Regions from separate parts of the Eubacterium maltosivorans genome, predicted to be linked through region 3. Evidence: riboswitches for the same ligand, from Rfam matches in the RefSeq annotation. Region 3 holds a riboswitch; each other region holds the start of a gene.
What was found. Region 3 has a riboswitch for cobalamin ahead of CPZ25_RS14120 (LytR/AlgR family response regulator transcription factor). Riboswitches for the same ligand answer to the same signal wherever they lie in the genome.
Positions count from the first base shown of each region.

Region 1: linked by a shared signal. The riboswitch ahead of CPZ25_RS09910 (energy-coupling factor ABC transporter permease) and the one ahead of CPZ25_RS14120 (LytR/AlgR family response regulator transcription factor) in region 3 are both predicted to bind cobalamin.
Region 2: linked by a shared signal. The riboswitch ahead of thiC (phosphomethylpyrimidine synthase ThiC) and the one ahead of CPZ25_RS14120 (LytR/AlgR family response regulator transcription factor) in region 3 are both predicted to bind cobalamin.
Region 4: linked by a shared signal. The riboswitch ahead of CPZ25_RS00885 (ABC transporter substrate-binding protein) and the one ahead of CPZ25_RS14120 (LytR/AlgR family response regulator transcription factor) in region 3 are both predicted to bind cobalamin.

Region 1 is NZ_CP029487.1:2,074,005-2,079,164, forward strand. It holds gene CPZ25_RS09900 (CpXC domain-containing protein) at 1-319, opposite strand, end outside; gene CPZ25_RS20450 (hypothetical protein) at 963-1,115, opposite strand; gene CPZ25_RS09905 (leucine-rich repeat domain-containing protein) at 1,112-1,948, opposite strand; cobalamin riboswitch at 2,368-2,497, shown strand; gene CPZ25_RS09910 (energy-coupling factor ABC transporter permease) at 2,663-3,415, shown strand; gene CPZ25_RS09915 (energy-coupling factor ABC transporter substrate-binding protein) at 3,417-3,737, shown strand; gene CPZ25_RS09920 (energy-coupled thiamine transporter ThiT) at 3,955-4,629, opposite strand; gene CPZ25_RS09925 (L,D-transpeptidase family protein) at 4,838-5,160, shown strand, end outside.
Region 2 is NZ_CP029487.1:2,348,298-2,353,457, reverse strand. It holds gene bzaB (B12 lower ligand biosynthesis ThiC-like protein BzaB) at 101-1,384, opposite strand; gene thiC (phosphomethylpyrimidine synthase ThiC) at 1,398-2,681, opposite strand; cobalamin riboswitch at 2,794-2,965, opposite strand; gene CPZ25_RS11175 (phosphoenolpyruvate hydrolase family protein) at 3,630-4,817, shown strand; gene CPZ25_RS11170 (Tm-1-like ATP-binding domain-containing protein) at 4,963-5,160, shown strand, end outside.
Region 3 is NZ_CP029487.1:3,030,757-3,035,916, forward strand. It holds gene CPZ25_RS14110 (oligopeptide/dipeptide ABC transporter ATP-binding protein) at 1-64, shown strand, start outside; gene CPZ25_RS14115 (MATE family efflux transporter) at 79-1,437, shown strand; cobalamin riboswitch at 1,505-1,667, shown strand; gene CPZ25_RS14120 (LytR/AlgR family response regulator transcription factor) at 2,070-2,789, shown strand; gene CPZ25_RS14125 (sensor histidine kinase) at 2,823-4,115, shown strand; gene CPZ25_RS14130 (cyclic lactone autoinducer peptide) at 4,275-4,424, shown strand; gene CPZ25_RS14135 (accessory gene regulator ArgB-like protein) at 4,424-4,999, shown strand; gene CPZ25_RS14140 (hypothetical protein) at 4,989-5,160, shown strand, end outside.
Region 4 is NZ_CP029487.1:155,614-160,773, reverse strand. It holds gene CPZ25_RS00895 (ABC transporter ATP-binding protein) at 1-709, opposite strand, end outside; gene CPZ25_RS00890 (FecCD family ABC transporter permease) at 709-1,764, opposite strand; gene CPZ25_RS00885 (ABC transporter substrate-binding protein) at 1,767-2,837, opposite strand; cobalamin riboswitch at 3,012-3,186, opposite strand; gene CPZ25_RS00880 (class I SAM-dependent methyltransferase) at 3,238-3,894, opposite strand; gene CPZ25_RS00875 (hybrid sensor histidine kinase/response regulator) at 4,222-5,160, shown strand, end outside.

The sequences.
Region 1 (5,160 bases), 960 kb from region 3:
GAAGGTCCATCACATCCTTCACAATTCGGATCCGGTAATTTGGAAACATCTCCAGAACCTCCTCCGCTGCCGCCGCTGTATCAACATCGCCCATATCCAGGATCACCATGTATTCTTTTTCCATGTCCTGATACTTGAGCGAATAAGGTTCTGAAAAAGCCTCACCGCACTCTGGACAGGTGTGCCTGAACAGCTCTGTTTTAATGAGCTTTGCTTTCAGCTCCTCATCCAAACTGGCGTTTATGGTTTCATATCCTTTAATCTCAAAGGCTTCGCGGCATTTTGGACACTCGATGGTAATGGTTTTTGTTTTGGCCATGATACGGCCTCCTCTCTGTTTCCTGTCAAAAATTTTGTATACAAAAAGGGGCTCCTATCATAGAAATCCAATTCAAATAAACCATACGCCACCAAAACAATTGCTGTTTTGATCGGTACAATATTTTTGATTATGAATATCTGTGATAGAAGCCCCAGAATAGCCGTAGAGCGTCTATATTTTCGATGAACAACCCTAGTGACGAGGATTAATTGCATCAAGACTGTAACAAACAGGTTTCCGACTCGTCTTTACCAGTGGTTTCCGGCAAGCATCACGATAGCGGCTCTGTACTAGGATTCACACCTACTTCCCTCAGGTGTCTTAAGAAACTCTCAAAACACCCTAGCTGCATATAACCAAAATGATTATCATGCGGCAATTCATTACAGTTGTTATTAAATTATGCAAACGAGTGGTTCTTTAAAGAATAGCTGCAATTGATACAATTTGTTGTCATCTCGTTTACAAGCCTTATTCTAGCATTATAATTTATTTTTTGCAACCTCTATTTTTGATTTTTTTTAAATACAGTTGCTAAAAGTACCATTTTCCGGGCTGTTTCAGCGTTTTTTTATTTTTAAAGCTATCCGCTGAAGGGTCCGATTCGCAATTAAGGAACTATTATTTTTTTACCCTCATCTTATAATATCTGGGGCGGCATATTCCGATAAGCACCGAGAAAAACAAAGCCGTCTTTCATGCTGTTTTTTAACGTATCACTATCAACATCTCGGTTAAAGTAATAGGCCAGGGGGCCGAGGCCCACATGGGCGTTGGCGGCTATGTCTGTCATTGAGAATCTGGCTGGATATAGTGGACCTTATAATCATACTGCCTGCAGTAGCGGTCTATTTTGGAGCCCTCGTAGCAATGCACGGTCACATCGTTCCGGTTAAAGATCCACTCGCCCATTTCATCGGGATTGTGCCTTATCTCGACCTTCTTGAGATTGGGGCAGCCGTGAAACGCCCATTTTCCAATGGTCTTAACGTTTTTGGGAAGCTTTAAGGCTGTGAGCTTTTTGCATTTTAAAAAGCCGGATTCTTCAATGACTTCCAGGCTCTCGGGCAGCTCCAGCTGCTGAAAGCTGCAATTCACAAAGGCTTCTTTACCGATATATTTTAGATTTTGCGAAAACCGGATGGATTCCAGGCTTTTGCACATGTAAAAGGTTCTGAAGGGCAGTCTTTCGATGGTGTCTGGCAGCTCGATATGCGCCAGCTTATCACAGTTGTAAAAAGCATTCTCACCGATCCGGACAAGCCTGTCCGGCAGGGTGATGCTTTCCAGGCCGCGGCAGAATTTAAAGGTGCGGTCCTTGATGGACTGGACGCCCCCTGGTATTTCAAGCGACTGTATTCTGCGGCACTCCATAAAGGCGGCCTCTCCCAAAAGCTTCAGGCTTGAGGGCAGACTGACGGCGGAAAGCATGGTGCATCCCTCGAAGGCATGGCCGCATATCTCCTTCACGGATTCTCCGATTCTGACCTCCTTCAGCTTTGTCAAATTTTTAAACGCATTTACGCCAATCCGTTCAAAGCCTTCCGGAACATTGACACGTTTGATATTTGTCTTTGGCAGGTCTTTTTTTGAAAAAGCCTCGATACGTTTTGCGCACTCACTCATCTGTTTCCTCCAAAATTTCTTCTTCTGACTGGACTTTCAGCTACATTGCTCTTATCCTTGCGGCAGAAACCTCTCATAAGTTAAAGTAATAAAACTTCTAAAATGTTTCTTTTCTTTCTATATAATCGTTTTATTCTTTAAATGGCTATTTTGTTTCTTATATTTATTTTAACGCATTAATTATATATAAAAAGTTTCGAAAGTCAATTTCAGAACCTATTGTAGTTTATTTTTACGATTTTGTCAAATAAATAAAAAGCATTTAAGATTATCCATATTTTTTTCTTATACTCTTAACTTAAACGCTCAAAATACATATAGGGGGTATGTGTATAATTATTTCTGCTCTTTTTTAAAAAAATTCAACTTTTCTTATTGACATTATGGAACAAGGTGTTATAATTAAAAGCGTAGCCGGCACACCGGCGCACTTTAATGGTTTCCATCACAAACGATGGTTAAAGCATAATTGGGTGTAAATCCCAAACGGTCCCGCCACTGTGAGACGCAAGTCGAGTCAGGATGCTGATCATTAAAACTGCAATACATTTGGTTACGAGGAGATAACTGAGTGTCAGGACGAAATTATAAGGTTTCAGGATTCGTTATTTCGTACTTTCACCGCTTATCCGTCTGGTAAGCGGTTTTTTTTCGCTCTGCTGCCCTGTTGATTGAATCGTAGCCCGGTAAAATTCATTTTTAGAGGAGGTAAAAATGACAAAGAATCAAAGAAGGTTTGTCATACTGCTGGGCGCGTGGGCGCTTGTATTCGGGATTGTACCCGCCGCAAACGCAATGCACATTATGGAGGGCTACCTTCCTGTGGGGTACTGCATTGCATGGGGTGTTATCTGTATCCCCTTTTTAGCTGCTGGCTTTTTCTCTATCAAGAAAACTTTAACCGGCAACAGAAGATCCATTACGCTTCTGGCCATGGCAGGCGCTTTCATTTTCGTTATTTCATCACTGAAGATCCCTTCTGTAACAGGCAGTTGCTCCCACATGACGGGTACAGGTCTTGGGGCCATCCTATTTGGACCAAGCGCTGTCAGTATTCTTGGCATCATTGTCTTGTTATTCCAGGCTATTTTGTTAGCGCACGGCGGCTTAACCACCCTTGGCGCAAACACCTTTTCAATGGCCATTGCCGGTCCCTTTGTGTCTTTCGGCATCTACAAGCTCTGCCAGAAGCTGAAGGTTAACCGCAAGATTGGCGTTTTTCTCGCCGCTGCGCTTGGGGATTTGTTCACCTACTGTATTACCAGTATTCAGCTGGCGATGGCTTACCCATCCGAACAGGGCGGTGTGGCCGCATCGGCTGTAAAATTCCTGGGCGTCTTTGCCCCGACTCAGCTGCCCCTGGCCATTATTGAAGGGATTTTAACGGTTATTATCGTTATCGCTTTAGAAACTTACGCAAGCCCGGAACTCAAATCCATCGGCTTTTTAGCATCGGAGGAAGTGTAAAATGAGTAAAAACAAAAAATTAGTGATCGTTCTCCTGGTGATTGTCGCTTTACTGGTTGTCGTACCGCTATTCGCCCTTCAGGGCGCTGAATTCGGCGGCTCTGACGATGCAGGCAGCACAATGATTGAGGAAATTCAGGGCGGCGAATATGAGCCCTGGTTTACGCCTGTGCTTGAAACGATGATTAACGGTGAGCTTCCTGGGGAAGTGGAATCTTTGATCTTCTGTCTCCAGACGGGTATCGGCGTCGGTATACTGGCTTTCTTTATGGGCCGTTTGGTTGAACGAAAAAAACTCGGCAAGGAAGAGGCCGAGCTGTAGATACAAAAGCACGCTTACAAGGCGTGTTTTTGTTTTTCACTATATTATAAATAAGAAGGTTTTTTATATCTGCTTTGCCTTTTCTGCTGCTGTCTGTACTACTGCACCCACCACCGCACCTGCTGTCGGGAATTTTTCCCTGTAAAATCCTCTCACACTCCGCGTCCTTTAAACATGATCCCAATGATAACAAACCAGACTGATCTTATCCAAAGCATTAAATTTCCGCAATCTGGCGCACACGGGCCAGTCCCTTCGATACCGATGGAACAGCCAGCAGAATCATTGTCAGCGCGCCTTCCGAAAAAATATAGACCGCGTTGTACACCATCGAGTAGGGCAGCGCGCCCCATCCTTCCCAGGCCATGGAACCGAAAAACAGCCAGCCGGAAAGCACCGCAAACACATAGCGGCCACAGATGCCGGCCAGGTATCCCTTTATGAGCCCATGCTTTGACTGGGTGAAAAAGCCCGACAGGCCCAACGCGCCAAAGGCAAGTATATAGTCAACCAGCACCTGAAGGGGATACAAAATATAAGGGTCTATCACCATTTGCAGAATGCCATAGGCGATTGCCGCCAAAATCCCAGTCTTTGGGCCATACCAATAGCCTGTCAAAGTAATAAAAAGCATACTGAACAGTGTCACAGAGCCGCCAGTAGGCAAATGGAAAATCTTAATATTCGATGTCACTACCGCCAGCGCAATGGCCGCAGCGCAAAAGGTCAGATGCCTTGTGCTGATCTGGCGGTGTTCATTTTTCCCGGCAACAAGCGATGCGATTACCAGCACAACGGCCATCAATGCGATAAGCGCCGCGTATCCTGCGGCTGTCGGCATATAGCTTACGCCGCCTTCAGACGTTACAGGCTTTATAAAAAATTCCAGCACGGTTTTTTACCTCCAAATTTTCAGTCGTCCGAACTTCAGACATAATTTTATTATACGTTTTGCCTGGTAACCCTGTCAACCTGCCTTCGTCCACAAAATGAATCTTAAAGTTCACAGAAGGGCTTAATATTCACAAATTAAAGATTTACCTTTGCCTAAAAAAATGATAAAATCAATTATATACTGCAAATAAAGAGGATTTAATCTTATGGATGAAAAGAATTTACAAGATCAGCGCGAGGAGCGTACCCCCGAAGAGCAGGCGATTGAGAACGCCTCTCTTTTTGAGCGTCCTGTCCCTCCGGAGGATGCGGTCATCATTGATGAACCTGCTGCGCCAGAGGCTCAGGAGGAAACTGTTATTGACCCGCCCAGGCCGCCTGAGGGCGGAACTGAAGGCGATGCCGACCAAGCAGGCGAGGTTCTCACCTTTGAGGAGGAGACCCCTGCCAATGATTCTGGAGACGGCGAGGAACCGCCGGATTCTGAAGAGAAAAAAAGCCATAAAAAGGTCTGGATCGGCATCGGTGT
Region 2 (5,160 bases), 680 kb from region 3:
TTGAATTTTACAGATTTCAGGTGATCTTCAAGCTTCATTATAGCACGAATCTCAGTGGTCATGAGGAAGATTTACCTGATTTTTAAGACACCGTGAACGGTCAGGCAATGCCGAAAAATTCAGCGGCGACATCTGCCGGGCACTTGCTTTTGCCGCAGGCAGCACAGCCGTGGCTTTCGGGCTCAGCTTTCAGCTTGCTTTCAAGGTATTCTGGATCAAGAGCGTTGGCAACCTGGGCTTTTTCATCCCGCGCCACCCGCGCCTTGGACATTGCCAGAGAGCGATTCCACGCATTGCCGCCACGTTTTAGGACATTGGCGGCGTCCGCCGCAATTTTGGTTGTACGGACACCCATACGTACATCGTCTTCGTTTGGCAGGCCAAGGTGTTCGGCCGGAGTCAGATAACAGAGGAAGTCTGCGCCGTGCATGCCGGCAAAGGCGCCGCCAATGGCCCCGGTAATATTATCATAGCCTGGTGCCACATCGGTTGCCAGGAAGCCTAAGATATAGTAGGGAACACCGTAGCAGAGCTGCTTCTGGAGCTGCATGGTGGTTGCGATCTGGTTAAGCGGCACGTGACCAGGCCCTTCGATCATGACCTGCACACCAGCCTCCAGCGCACGCTTGGTCAGCTCGCCGGCAACGATGAGGCCCTGTACCTGGGCGGAGTCCAGAGAGTCTGCATTGGCACCGGGGCGGATGGCGTCACCGATGGATAATACGGTATCCGTAGCCTTGAGAATTTCAAGGAGACGGTCAAAATGCTCGTACAGCGGATTTTCCTTTTCGTTGTGGAACATCCAGGCTGTCAGGAAAGAGCCACCTCGGCTGACAACGTCGGTGACGCGGCCGCTTTTTTTGAGAGCGTTGAGAACAGACCAGTTTAAGGCAGAGTGGATGGCCATAAAGTCCATGCCTTCCTGGCATTGCTTTTCAACGGTGTCAAAGAGCTCATCCTCGGTCATGCCAACCATGCTGCCGTGCTTTTCAATGGCTTCAACGCTGGCCTGATAAACAGGCACACAGCCTGCCGCAATATTGGAGATTGTAAGACTCTGTTTGCGCATGGCGTCAATATCGTCGCCGGTGGATAAATCCATAAAGGCATTGGCGCCGCATTCTTCCAGAATACGCAGCTTCTTTGCTTCCATTTCCATATCGTTACGGTCGGAGGAGGTTCCCATAAGACCGTTAACTTTTACATCCAGACCGCCGCCAATACCGCAGATTTTATCGCGGCTGCGAAATTTATTTTTGGGGATAACGATGTGGCCCTTGGCGACCCCTTCGCGTACAAATTCCGGGGTAACCCCTTCAATCAGGGCGACCTTTTCCATTTCTTCTGTAATGTGGCCTTTGCGGGCTTCTAGCATCTGTGTCATTGTCTTGTCCTCCTTACTCTGCTCTCAAATATTTTTCAACAATTTTCATGGCGCAGTATTTACCGCACATGGTACATTCCGAGGTAAAGCTGGTGCTGCGTTCACGCCAGACACGCTCGGCGGTTTCAGGGTCGATGGAAAGCTTGAACTGTTCTTTCCAGTTCATGGCCCGGCGGGCGACAGACATATCCAAATCCCATTTGACAGCCTGAGGATGCCCTTTTGCTACATCGCCGGCATGAGCGGCAATGCGTGAGGCCATGACGCCCTGATAGACATCATCGACATTTGGCATACCAATATGCTCAGCCGGGGTGACATAGCAGAGAAAATCTGCGCCGGCGTAAGCGGCAACCGCGCCGCCGATGGCAGAGGTGATGTGGTCATAACCGGCAGCTGCGTCGGTGGGCAGACAGCCGAATACAAAGTAAGGAGCGCCGTAGCAGAGCTTCTTTTCAAGCTGTACAGTCGTGGCGATTTCATCGAGCGGCACATGGCCAGGTCCTTTAACCATGACCTGCACGCCGGCTTCTCTGGCACGTCTGACCAGACCGCCGAGAATGACCAGCTCCTCAACCTGGGCATGGTCGAGGGAGTCTGCAATACAGCCCGGACGCATACCGTCCGCAAAGCTCAGCACAACGTCGTATTTTTTGCAGATTTCAATGAGGCGGTCAAATTCAGTATACAAAGGATTTTCGGTATTGTTATAGAGCATCCAGCCAATGAGGTGGGAGCCGCCGTAGCTCACAAGGGGATCGATACGGCCTTCATCCTTGGCGCGGTGAATAACAGAGAGGGTGGTTCCGGGGTGCACTGCGATGAAGGCAACGCCCTGTGACGCCTGTTTTTCAATCATGTCGAACATATCGTCCGGCGTCATATCCAGCGCAGTGCCATATTTGGCTTCGGCGACAGACAGGGTTTCGTACATGGGCAGCGTGCCGACTGGACGGCCAACCGTGGAGAGTACCTTTTCGCGCATTTCTTCAATGGGGCCGCGGACAGAGAGATCCATAATGGTATCGGCGTGAGCCTTGACAGCCGCGTCGATTTTTGCCATTTCACCGTCGATGGTGTCGGCTTCCTCATACATTCCCACACTGGCGCTGACCTTGGTAAACAGGCCCTTACCAACAGCCACGGGATGAATGTTTTCTCTTGAGCTGTAAAGAATGACAATATCACCGTTAGCGACGCCCTCGCAGATAAACTCTGGGCGAACGCCTTCTTTTTCAGCAACGTACTGCATTTCCGCGGTAATTTCACCGCATTTCGCTTTTTCCAACAAAGTCATGGTTTTTAAATCCTCCTAAAACAAAAATGAACTTGTCGTAAAAGCAGCTGGAAATTAAAAAATGGTAAAATCCATAGCTGCTTTACCAGCTATGAACTTTACCATCGTTCATACGCGTTAAGAATCATAGGCAGGTCTCCTGACTTACGGATTAACATAAACCGACGCCTTCCCTTTCAGTGGCACTTGCCGGTCACTACCGCTTACAGTGATGGGTTCGCTCAGGACTTTCACCTGATTCCCTATTCTCCCCTTGTGGGGCACCATATCATTCACAGTTATTAACTTGGTTTTATTATAACGGCATTTTTTTCTTTTTGCAAGCGTTATCTGCAATTTTTGATGTACTATAAAAAAACCATTTCAGGAAAAGCCCACTGGGAGTTGCCCTCAGAGGGTTTTGCGCGTATAATTTTATTATGAGAAAACTTTAAGAATTTACCAGGCATATTTTGGGACAGACGAGAAAAAAGAACCGCAGGTAAAGGCTTTAGAGAGAAAACAGGATAAAAATATCATAAACCTTACCCGCCTGGTAAATATGGCGAAAAATGGCTGACTCAAAGGGATAAGAAGGAATTTGTTGTTTTAAGATCGGCTTGTTTGCTATCGTTGAAGTTTAACATGAGATGTATTTAAATGAAGGGGCGAAAAGGGAATTTATAAAGTATTCTTGTTGAAGTTTAACATGAGATGTATTTAAATCCCTCTGCTGTTTGATGTGATGTAAAACTTGTTATTCGTTGAAGTTTAACATGAGATACCTTTTTATTAAACAATATTTTACGAAGCTTTTCAGATTAGATTTTGCGAATGCTTAGCATAGTCTTTCTGGCTGTTGTGATATTAGGGTTCCATGTTTTAGAAAGATTACGAAGCAGAGGAAGAGATTGGGCTGGGTTTAAGCATAGTGTCGGATAATGGATAAAAAGATGAGGAGGGAAGTGCATGCTTTCGAGGGAAGCTTTTCTGGAGAAACTGAAAAAAGAAATTGAGGCAGAGAACCATTTGATTGCAGTCGCATCTGGAACAGGACTGACAGCAAAATACGCAATTCAGGGCGGCGCTGATTTTCTTCTGGCCTTGAACTCAGGCATTTTCCGCGGGATGGGGCGAGGTTCTCTCGGCGGGCTTTTACCCTACGCCAACAGCAATGATATGGTCTATGAGTTTGGTGTACGGGAGCTTATTCCGCTGGTAGGCGATTTTCCTGTTATATTTGGCTTAAACGCCACAGACCCTACAAGGGATATGACCGCTTATCTAGATAAAATTAAGCGGAGTGGGTTTATCGGGATTAATAATTATCCGACGATTGGTCTCATTGACGGTAAATTCAGGGAGGCACTGGAGGAAAGCGGCAGCGCTTTTGAGTATGAGGTAGAGGCCTTTCGTATAGCCCATGAGCAGGGAATGGTGACGGTAGCTTTTGTATTTGATGAAGACCAGGCGGAGGCGATGCTGGACGCTGGAACAGACATACTCTGTGTGCATCTTGGCCTTACTCAGGGCGGTATGCTCGGGGCGGCAAAGGCACTGTCTCTGGTAGCCAGCAAAGACCGTGTTGAAGCAATTTATGCACTTTGTGACCGGCGGCGCCCTGAAGTGATTAAAATGCTCTATGGCGGCCCGGTAAAAACGCCGGTAGATGTGCAGTATATGTATCAAAACACCACTGCCCACGGTTATATCGGAGGCTCAGCCTTTGACCGGATTCCCACTGAAAAGTCTCTTATGAACATTACCAAGGCTTTTAAGACAACTGACGACATCGATGAGAGTGATCTGATGTCCAAGATGCTCAATGGGATTACCAAGTATTACGACTATACGGGTTTTATAAAGGAATATGTGAAGGAAAACTATATGAATGAGATATCCTTTCTAGATCTCGCAAAGGTCTGCCATGTTTCCAGAAGCCATTTGAGCGCTCTGTTTAAAAAGGAGGTGGGATGCAGCTTTCCAGAGTATCTGGTCAACTTCAGAATTCATAAGGCGGCCAAGCTGCTGAAAGAAGAAAACTTAAGGGTTTCTGAAGTGTCTGAGCTGGTAGGTTATCAGGATGTAGCCCATTTCAGTAAAATGTTCAAGAAATATATGGGGGTTTCACCGAAAACGGTTAAACATAAGACATAAACACAAATTGGAAAGACATAAGCACATGTACTTTGTAAAGGTTTGGCAGTATCATATAAGTACACCAGATAATACAGATGCTCGTCATTGGCAGACAGTGGCTGTCTGGAAATCATCTGGAATCTTTTACAGGGGGTAAATGCATTTGAAGACAATCGCAATTGCAGGAACATTTGATTCTAAGGGTCATGAATACGCGTATGTCAAGGATCTGATCGAAAGCCTAGGACTGAACACACTGACCATTAATACTGGCGTTTTTGAACCGGTATTTGAAGCAGATGTTTCCAACGAGGAAGTCGCGAAAGCGGCGGGGGCAGACATAAAGGAAATTGCAGCTAAG
Region 3 (5,160 bases):
AACGAACAAGCCCGTCCTGAAGGACGTGGCGCCAGGCCACCAGGTGGCCTGCCATCTCTATTAATTAAGGAAAACCCTATGGAAAAAACCCGTGAAATCCCGTTAAAGGGCCAGATGACCGAGGGCAGGATTGGGCGGCAGCTGCTGCTGTTCGCCCTGCCCCTTATGTTCTCAAACCTCTGCCAACAGCTGTACAATACAGCTGACGCCGTGATTGTCGGCCGTTTGGTGGGCGCAGACGCGCTGGCAGCTGTAGGCGCGAGCAGTTTGCTCATCACCTTTATGATCTATTTTTTTATCGGCCTGTCTATCGGGGCCAGCGTGCTGATTTCACAGTTTTTTGGCAGCCGGAAATACGATAAAGTGCAGGAAGCTGTGCACACCGCCGTAGCCCTGAGCCTAGTATCCGGCCTTGTCCTCACTGTTCTGGGTCTGGCCTTTGCGCCGGCTATGCTGCGGATGATGAACATTCCCGAGGTTGGGCTGGCATACGCCATACCCTATATCCGCATCTATTTTCTGGGCATGATACCCATGACCCTTTACAATATTGGCAGCGGCGTCCTGCGTGCTGTGGGCGATTCCAAAACCCCGCTGGCCTGTCTGGTGGTCACGGTGGTGCTAAATATCGGGCTTGATCTGCTCTTTGTAGGGCCGCTGGGCATGGGCGTTGCCGGAGCTGCGCTGGCCACTGCCCTGGCCCAGCTGGCCGCCGCTGTGCTCATTGTCATTATCCTGCTGAGGGCCGACCCCATCTATCGGCTGCGGCCAGCGAGAATCCGTTTTTACGTCCAGACACTCAGAGATATTGTGCGTATCGGCCTGCCCGCCGGGCTGCAGTCTGTGCTGGTCTGTTTCTCCAATGTGGTGGTCCAGTCCCAGATTAACACCTTTGGGCTGGAGGTCATGGCTGGGTTTACCGCTTATATGAAGATTGACGGGTTTCTCTTTATGCCCATTGACGCCTTCTGTCTGGCCATCTCCAACTTCGTGGGCCAAAATATGGGCGCAGGGCGCTGGGAGCGGGTGGTAAAAGGCAAGAACGTCTGCCTGCTGCTGTGCGTTGGTGTGACCATTGGCCTGGGCGTAATGATTATTCTGAACGCCCGGCTGATCCTGGGCATGTTTACCTCGGACGAGGCAGTGGTTTTAAACGGCATGCGCCAGTTGTACACCGTGGTGCCCCTTTATGGCATTTACGCTGCCGATCAGGTGTTTGTGGGCGTTCTTCGGGGGGCCGGGGCTACGGTCATCCCCATGGTCATCACTCTGGTGTGCATGTGCGGCCTGCGGCTGAGCTGGATTTTTACCACCCTGAGGTTTGTACACGATGCGCGCATGATCTACCTGAGCTATCCGCTGACCTGGATCGTGACCGGAGCAGTGCTTTTGCTCTATTATTATAAAGGCGGCTGGCGGCCGGAAAGGGCCGTCTGAAAAATCGTAAATATTTCAAAAGAAGTTGTTGACAAAGCCGCCTAAAGGGCGTATGATGAAGTTAATTAAATATTGAATGATCCTATGTAGTGGGAAAAGGGTGAGAGTCCCTTGCTGTAATCGCAGCTGTAATGCAAAATGCTTTCTGAAAAAGCCACTGTCAATGATGATGGGAAGGCGGAAAGATGATATTGCTGAGCCAGAAGACCGACATAGTGATTGGTTCTTAAAAGACTCCGATTTAGAGTGCTTAAGAAACGAAACAAAACCTTTACCATCCAGATTATACTGTGTTCGTTCATCCCTCTCTGAATCCGAGAGGGATTTTTTTATGGAATTTAAGGACGGTCGCCTTATCATTCGTATTTAATTAAATCTCATAATGCCTGTTCCATCAGACAGGTGTCATTAAATCCTCTTTTCAGTCAGCGAGGCTGAAAAACCCTCCCTTTTTTGGAAAAGTCCCAAACGCCGGGGCTTTTCTTTTTTTTGAAAAATTTTGAAATTATGGTTTCCAAAGTGTATTTTTATGGTATAAGATTTAGGAGAAATGAAGTTCGCACCCCCTTTTTATAGGGTGATAGGGGAAAATATGGTATAATGGAAGAAATGCCGGAAAGGCAGAAAATGGGATGATTAGAATTGGAATTTGCGACGACAATGCTTTGATTGCGGAAAAACTGGAGACGCTCATCATCAGGTATGGTGAGGAACACAGTATTGATGTGGAAACGTACGTCTATCATGACGGCAGCGAGGTGCTTGAGGACCGTATCCAGTTTGATATCCTTTTTCTTGACGTGGAGATGCCAAAAACCGACGGGATCGATACGGCCAAGCAGATCCGTAAGTGGGACGCCCGGGTCAAGATTATCTTTATCACCAGCTATACCCACTACATGCGCAACGCCTTTGCTGTGCACGCATTTGAATATCTGGTCAAGCCCTTTAACACGGCAAAGGTAAACATGGTGCTGACCGAAGTGTTTGATTTTATCGAAAAGGAGAACAAAAGTCACGATATTTCCCTGATGATGGGCGGCGAGTTAAAGGTCTTTGCCAGCAACGATATTTATTATTTTGAGCGCGTGCGGCGAAAGATCAAAATGTGCACCGCGCAGGGCGATTTTGAATTTAACGGCGTCCTGAGCGAGATTATGGAAAAGGTTCAGGACTTTGACTTTGAATACTGCCACAAAAGCGTGATTGTGAACCTGTTCCACTGTAAGCGCATTGCAGGCGCCGACCTGTATCTGGACAATGGCGAAACCCTGCCCATAGCTCAGAAGCGCGCCGTAGAATTTAAAGCGCGGCTGTTTGATTATATTGAGGAGAATTTTAAGCTGTTGTGAGAAAGGGCTTGGAGGATAGTTTAGGGGAAGAATATGGATAAGTGGATTTATGTACTAGATATGGCTTTATCGTATGGGATTACAGGATATATTATGTTTCGTTTTATGTCCGAAGTATATGATAGAAAATATGGAGAAAACTTTAAATATTTTATTAGCTTTTTAGTTTTTGTTGTTGCAGCAATAGGATTGAATATCCTAGGCATTCCTATATTTAAAATAATTTTTTTATTAATATCACTATGCTTAATTAGCTATTCTCTCTTTATATTTGACAAGAAGTGGATGTTAATCTATGATTTTGTCTTTGCGCTTTATATAATTTTTTCAGATGTTATATCTGTTGTAATTGTTTCTTTAATAATGGATACTACGATAGAAGGAGTTGAGGAAAGTTTTAATTTTTTATTTCTTTCCGGAATATGCAATCAAATAATTTTATTGTGCGGATTTTATATTTTTGTATCTATATTTAAAAAGAACGAATTGAATACACTCAAAATAGTTCAAAATATCTTTTTAATGTTACTGGCGGTTTTTGAAATAAGTGTGCTGTATTATTTTTATATAACAATACAACAAAATTCGTCTGGAATCGCTTTAGCATATATTTGCTTTGGGTTCATTGGATTAGATATATATTTGGTCTATCTATTTGAAGCTATATCAAAACGCTATCAACTGGAAAGAGAGATGGATTTGAAAGAACAGCAGGTAATAATGCAAAATACTTATTATAAAAGTATTGAAGCGCAATATGATTATTCGAGACGATTAATACATGATATGAAAAATCATATGCAAACTGTTGAGGAACTTTATGCTAATGATAATGGTGATATGGCTCAAAGCTACGCTAGAACAATTTATAGAAAAATGGATGAATTGGGAAGTCGCTTTAAATGTAGTAATCGCTTTCTAACAATAATCATCAACAATAAATTAATAAAGTGTGATGAAAATGATATAAATGTTACACTAAAAATAGAAGATGTAGGTATTGAATTTATGGATTTTTTTGATGTTACTACAATTTTTTCTAACCTATTAGATAATGCAATTGACGCATGTCTTGAACTTTCAGTAGACGAAAGACATATAGAGATTAAACTATTTAAGTTTAATGATTTTATAACAATAGTTGTTTGTAATAGTTATAATGGCAAGATTGATTATAAAAATAATGAATTAAAAAGTACAAAGGAAGGAGAACATATGGGCGTTGGTTTGAAAAATGTAAAGGCAGCGATTGAAAAGTATAATGGAAGTATTCAATACAAAGCAGAAGAAATGTTTAGGGTTGAAATTTTAATTTCTTCATCGTAAAAAGAGCATAGAATTTCTTACTTTGGACATATTTAAAATATAAAAGACCATAAATTTATTTCTTGAAGCAGTAAAGATTGTGATTTATTTTCTTTGTACATATAATAGCATTTATCAGCTGATAAACTACATAATATAGAATGTTATGAGGTGTACTAAATGAAAAAAGATGGTTTCAAGAATAAAATCCTAAAAAATGTGGCAAAAGCTGCTCATCATGAAGCAGTTAAAGATGCTAACACAGCATGTTGGATGATCCATCATCAAGAAAAAGCTCCCGTAAATACTAAAAAATTCCGTAAATTCTAATGTTTGAGAAAGCTTCTGAAGCATTAATTTATCAATTAAAAAAAAGAGAAATTGTGGTCGATGAAGATGTTGAAATATACCAGTTTGGAATCAAGGTTTTAATGCTCAAAACGGTTCACTACGCTTCCATGCTTTTGGTGGGCCTGCTTTTCGGCATGCTGCCGGAGACCATACTCTTTTTAATTGTATATGCGGCCATCCGCGCCTATGCCGGCGGTTATCACGCCGATACACGCGGGGTCTGCTACCTGCTGTCATGGATCACAATACTTTCTGTTTTACTCATTGCCCGGTTCTGCCCGGCAGGGGCGGTTGCGGTGGTTACCGCAGCGCTTACGCTGTCCGCTTTTCCGGTGATCTACAAATGGGCGCCGGTCGAAAACAGCGCAAAGCCGCTGGATGATGCAGAGTGCACCCATTACCGGAAACGGGCGAGAAGAATACTGGTGGCTATCAGTGCTTGTGCGTTGCTTGCCGGACTGGTTTTTAACAGCCGGTTTGGGCTGGTCGCCGCGGAATGCCTGGGCCTTGAGGCGCTGATGATGCTGCTGGGGCTGTGGAAAAATGGGCGTTAAGCCGAGGTATACAAGAGAACAGCAGGATGTGATTCAGGAAGCGGTGGAATGTGGTTTTGATGTGTCGCCGTATATTACGGAGGCCTTCACGCCAGACCAGATACGGGAAATTTTCTGGGGATTGATGACCGGTGTGGATGTGACCTTTTATAACGATCCTG
Region 4 (5,160 bases), 1.5 Mb from region 3:
CGTCGAAAATATGCTCCAGGCTTTCTGTGTTCAGTATTTCGTCGGGGCGCCCGGCGGCGTGAATGTTCCCATCCTTCATGAGCACCACCTGGTCGGCAAAGGTGACCGCGGTGTTGACGTCGTGGATCACCGCCATAATCGTCATGCCCTTATCCTGGCAGAGCCCTCTTACAATCTCCATGGTTTCCAGCTGGTAGCGCAGGTCCAGGTTGCTGGTGGGCTCGTCCAGAAGCATGACCACCGGCTCCTGGGCCAGGGCGCGGGCGATAAAAACCCGCTGCCGTTCGCCGCCGCTCAGCTGGTTTAAAAGCTTGGTGCTGTAGCCGCTGAGCGACATCTTCTCAAGAACCGAGCGGACAATCTCATAATCGGCGTCTTTCATCCTGCCCTTCATATGGGGCACACGCCCGGACAGCACCATCTCAAAAACATTTAGGCCGCTGTCCTCCACCTCAGTGCTCTGGGGTACATAGCCGATGCGCCTGGATTTTTCCTTTTGCGGCAGACCGAGAAGATCGGTAGTATCCAGGTAAATCTCGCCCTTTTCAGGCGTTAATATCCCGTTGACGCACTTGATCAGTGTGCTTTTGCCCGCTCCGTTCGCCCCCAGCAGCACGCACAGCTTTCCCGGCGCCACCTCGATGTTAACACCTTTTAAAATAGGGGTCTTTCGATAGCCAAAGCTTAAATTTTTGATTGTGATTTTCATCAGACCAACCGCTCTTTCTGTTCTTTTACAATTAAGTAGATAAACACCGGTACCCCGATAAAGGAGACCACAATGCCCACTGGGATGATCACCGGCGAAACCACCACCCGGCCCACGGTATCCGCCGCGATGAGCAGAATAGCGCCGGAGAGGGCGGTGAGCGGGATGAGCGCGCGGTAGTCGCCGCCGATCAGAAGCCTGGCGATATGCGGGGCCACCAGCCCCACAAAGCCGATCACCCCTGTAAAGCTGACGATGGCCGATGAGATGAGCGTGACCGCAATGCCCGAAAACAGCCGCAGCCGCATGACATTCACGCCCAGCGCCACCGCGCTTTCGTCCCCGGTGGACAAGAGGTTGTAATGCCAGGCAAAACGGACGATAAACGGAAAAATCAAAAGCAGAATCACCGAGACCACGATAATCTGCTCCCAGGTGATCTCCGAAAGGCTGCCAAAGGTCCAGTGGACAATGGCGGACAGCTGCTGCTCGTTGGCCACATACTGCATGCTGGCGTTCAGGGCTGAAAAGAAATAGTTGAGGGCAATGCCGATCAGGATGATCGTGGTCTTGCCCATGCCCTTGGCCGAGGCGATGCCGTACACCATGGCGGCACAGATAAAGGCGAACACAAAGGCCATCACAACAGTGCCCACCTGATTGCTGCCAAAGGGCATAAACCCGAAAATAATGGCCAGTGAAGCCCCAAAGGCCGCGGCATTCGAGAGCCCGGTGGTAAAGGGGCTCGCCATCTTATTGCCCGTGATGGCCTGCATGACCAGCCCGCTGATGCCCAGGCCGATACCGGAAACCAGCGCCATGGTAATGCGCGGCAGGCGCAGCTGCATGAGCACTGTGAGCTCGGTCTGGTTCAGAGCCGCCGCACCCATAAAATGGCCGCCGGGCAGCAGGGTCGCGAATACCCGCCCTACAGTCACGTTGGCGACGCCGACAAAGCAGCTGGAAAAAGCAGCAATGATCAAAAGGATCACTGCTGCCAGCATCAGCGCCGCTCTTTTTTTATGATAGGCCTTTAATGACTGCTGCTTTTCCATCGCTATTGGTGCTTAACCTGGAAAACATGCCCTTCTACCGGATCGACCCCCTGAATTTCCATCCATTCGTCAAAAATGGCGTCAGGGTCAACATCCTTCATCTGTTCAGGGTATAACCATTTCGCGGTATAAACCGTCCCGATCATTTTGCCCAGTCCGCCGGCGCAGAAGCCAGTGGTCACATAGAAGTTGTCATTCTGGACCGCCTTTAAATCGGACCAGCCCGCACGGCTCAGCATTTCGCTGGAGATGGTGCTGTAGTCCTCCGCTGTCGGCGGCGTGTAGACGCCGGTATTCTTGAGCGCCGGGCCAGAGGAGGTTTTGATGATGAGGTCCGGGTCTTCCATCAGAATCTTTTCCGGGTCAATGGTCTTGCCGGTAATGGTGGGGTCGCCAAAAATATTCACAGCCCCGGCATTTAAAAGCATGCTGTTCCAGCCGTCATTGCTGGTCCCTGGTATACAGGTGGTATTCGGGTCGCCGTATTCCCAGTACACCTTTTTAGTGCCTTTGACATCCTTGATTTTTTCGGCCACCATGTCCATGTTATCCTGGTAAAATTTGGTGAGCTTTTCGGCTTCCTTTTCCTTGCCGAACAGCTTGCCTAAAATCTCGATTTCCTTGGGCAGCTCAGCGTTGTTATAGCCAGATACCACCACCACCTGAATGCCGAAGGGCTCCAGTTTTTTGATGTCTTCCTCCCAGGTTCCGTTGTCCGGGGTGATGAGCACCTGAGCGCCCAGCTCGGCGATCTTTTCATAGTTCAGCTCGCTCTGGCCCTTGCCGATGACATTATCCGGGTCGAACTGGCTCCAGTACACACGGTCCTGAGCGGTGTTCTTATCCACAGCCACCACCTTGTCGATGGCGCCGATCCCACGGATCAGCTCCGAATTGTAGCGGTTAGCCACCACCACCTTTTCAAGGGGCTGGGGAATGGTTACCTCACGGCCCGTATCGTCCACGACGGTAATGCTCTCCGCCTTTGCTGAATCCCCGCTCTGGCTGCAGCCGGCAAATACCGGAACCAGCAGAAGCAGCGCGCACACAAGCGCAATGATTTTCTTTCTCATTTTTCCCTCCATTAAAAATAAAATTTATGTTAAATCCTCGCGGATATCAACATCTTCCCATAAAACAGGCTCCCTGACTTTAAGACAAATAAAAAAACCGATAAGCACTCTGCTCATCGGTCCCATTTTCCGAGATTTCGTTTGTTCAAACACGCCGCTGCATAATCCCCCTGCACGCATTTCTTCTTTAAGGCAGGTCTCCTGGCTTACAGCTCGTCCGCGGCCTGCCTTCCCGGATCGCTCCAGTGGCTTTCAGGCTTTGTCCCTGTTTACAGTGATGGGTTCGCACCGGATTCGCACCGGTTTCCCTATTCTCTTATTGCTAAGCACCTCAAAGGTTATTCAGTTTTTATCATTATACCTGCTTCTATTATACTTGTCAATATGCAATCGAACCGATTTATTTTCGGACGATAAGGCTCCAGTGCGCGCTGTAATACTGCGGCTCCTCTGGGTTATAGACACAGGATTCTTTCAGGCTGTCCTCAAGGCGCCAGGCTTTAAAGAAATGTTTGATGTCTTCCAGGTCCACATAGAGGTGGGGCACGCCCGTCTCCGTATCGCTCTTTTCCGAGAGCAGGGTGTTGGCGTCAACGCGCCGGCGGCTGTCTGCCTGCCGGTAGCCGTAGGTGCTTTTGGAGATGAGCGTGAGGAACAGCTCGCCCCCAGGCTTTAACACCCGGCGGATTTCCGCCAGGGCGGCCTGAAAGCCCGGAATATCCGTATGGTAGATGACATTGTAGGCCATGGCGCAGTCAAAGGTGTTGTCCTCAAAAGGCAGGTCCAGCATATCGGCCACGCAGGCCGTGAGGGGAATCCCCTCCTCCCCGGCCCATTTTCTGGTGTGCTCGACGCCGTACGCAGACAGGTCGGCGGCGGTGACCTCAAAGCCCTTTTTCGCCATATAAACCGCGTGCCGCCCCAGGCCACAGCCCAGGTCCAGAAAGCGCAGGAAGCCCTTCGCCTGCCACCGCTCCGCGAGATAGGGGCTCTCCACACAGGGGATGAGCCAGTAATCCGACTGGTTTTTCTCCCAGTTCCATGCCTTTGATTTCATTTTTTCCTCCTTGCATATATCGGCTTAATCTATAAAATGCGAACACATCTATTTCGCCATACCGACTTTTTATATCAGGCCGTTCTATTTTCTCTCATGGTTTGTTCCCGGGGAGACGCCCCTTTCCTGGCCTGTCCGTTGTCACTTATTATGCTGAATTTTTCTGTAAAGTTGCTATTTTTCTTTTATTTTGCTATACTTACTTTGTAAATGCCGATGTGAATCAGATGATATTTTAATCAAACGGTATCATATCTGATTCGCTGCTTAAGAATACCCTGAATTTTCAGTGACCATAATATTTTATCATCGGGGGTGAGACCTATAATGAAAAGGAATAGAATTCGGATTACACTTCTTGTCTCAGCAACATTTATTGTTATGCTGTCCGCAGTCTTAGTATATATCAATCAGCTTTCCCGCGCAACAGAATCCTCTGTCATTGCTTTTATGGACGAATTATCTGAACATGACCGGCAGAATATCCAAAATGAGCTGGAAAACTCATGGGATGAATTATCCGCTGTTTATTACAGAACAGAGAACAATAAATACACGACGATACAGGATGTGTGCCGCCGCCTGAATCTCGAACATCTGACCAATAATTTTGATGACATCTATCTGGTGGACTCCGAGGGGCGAACCTATTCCAGCGCGAATATTGTTCAGAACAGCAGCGATAAAAGCTATGTGCGACCCCTGCTCTCCGGCGATGAAAAATTTGTGATACGCTACGATGACACTAACTTTTTGGAAACCCTCAGAGAAAGCCTTGTTTACGGCGTCCGGTGTAACCCATTTCAAGTAAACGATATAAAATTTATCGGGATTGTCGGTTTCTCAAAAATCGACACGATTGCCGACCGCCTGAAAATCGACAGCTTCGACGGCCGTGGGGTTACCAGTATTATCGATAAGACGGGCAACTATGTTGTAAACTATGACGCCAGCGCCGGCATTGGAAAAATTGACAACTATTTCGAGGAGCTCCAGAAAAACACCGGTATGTCCGAAACAGAGATCGCGGAAATTGTCACCCAGCTTAACCAAAGTGGATCCTTTTTAAAGCATTTTAAATATAAGGATCACACCAAACAGGTGGCCTCGTTTATCCCCATGCCCGGAACAGACTGGAGCATCGTGCTGACAGTCGACGAGGAAGCATTCAACGAGCAGACGCATCAGTTTGTTTCGATGACCAGTGTTATGCTCGCGGTTGTCGTGGCCGTTTTGTGCGCAATGATGTTTATCATCATCCGGGTC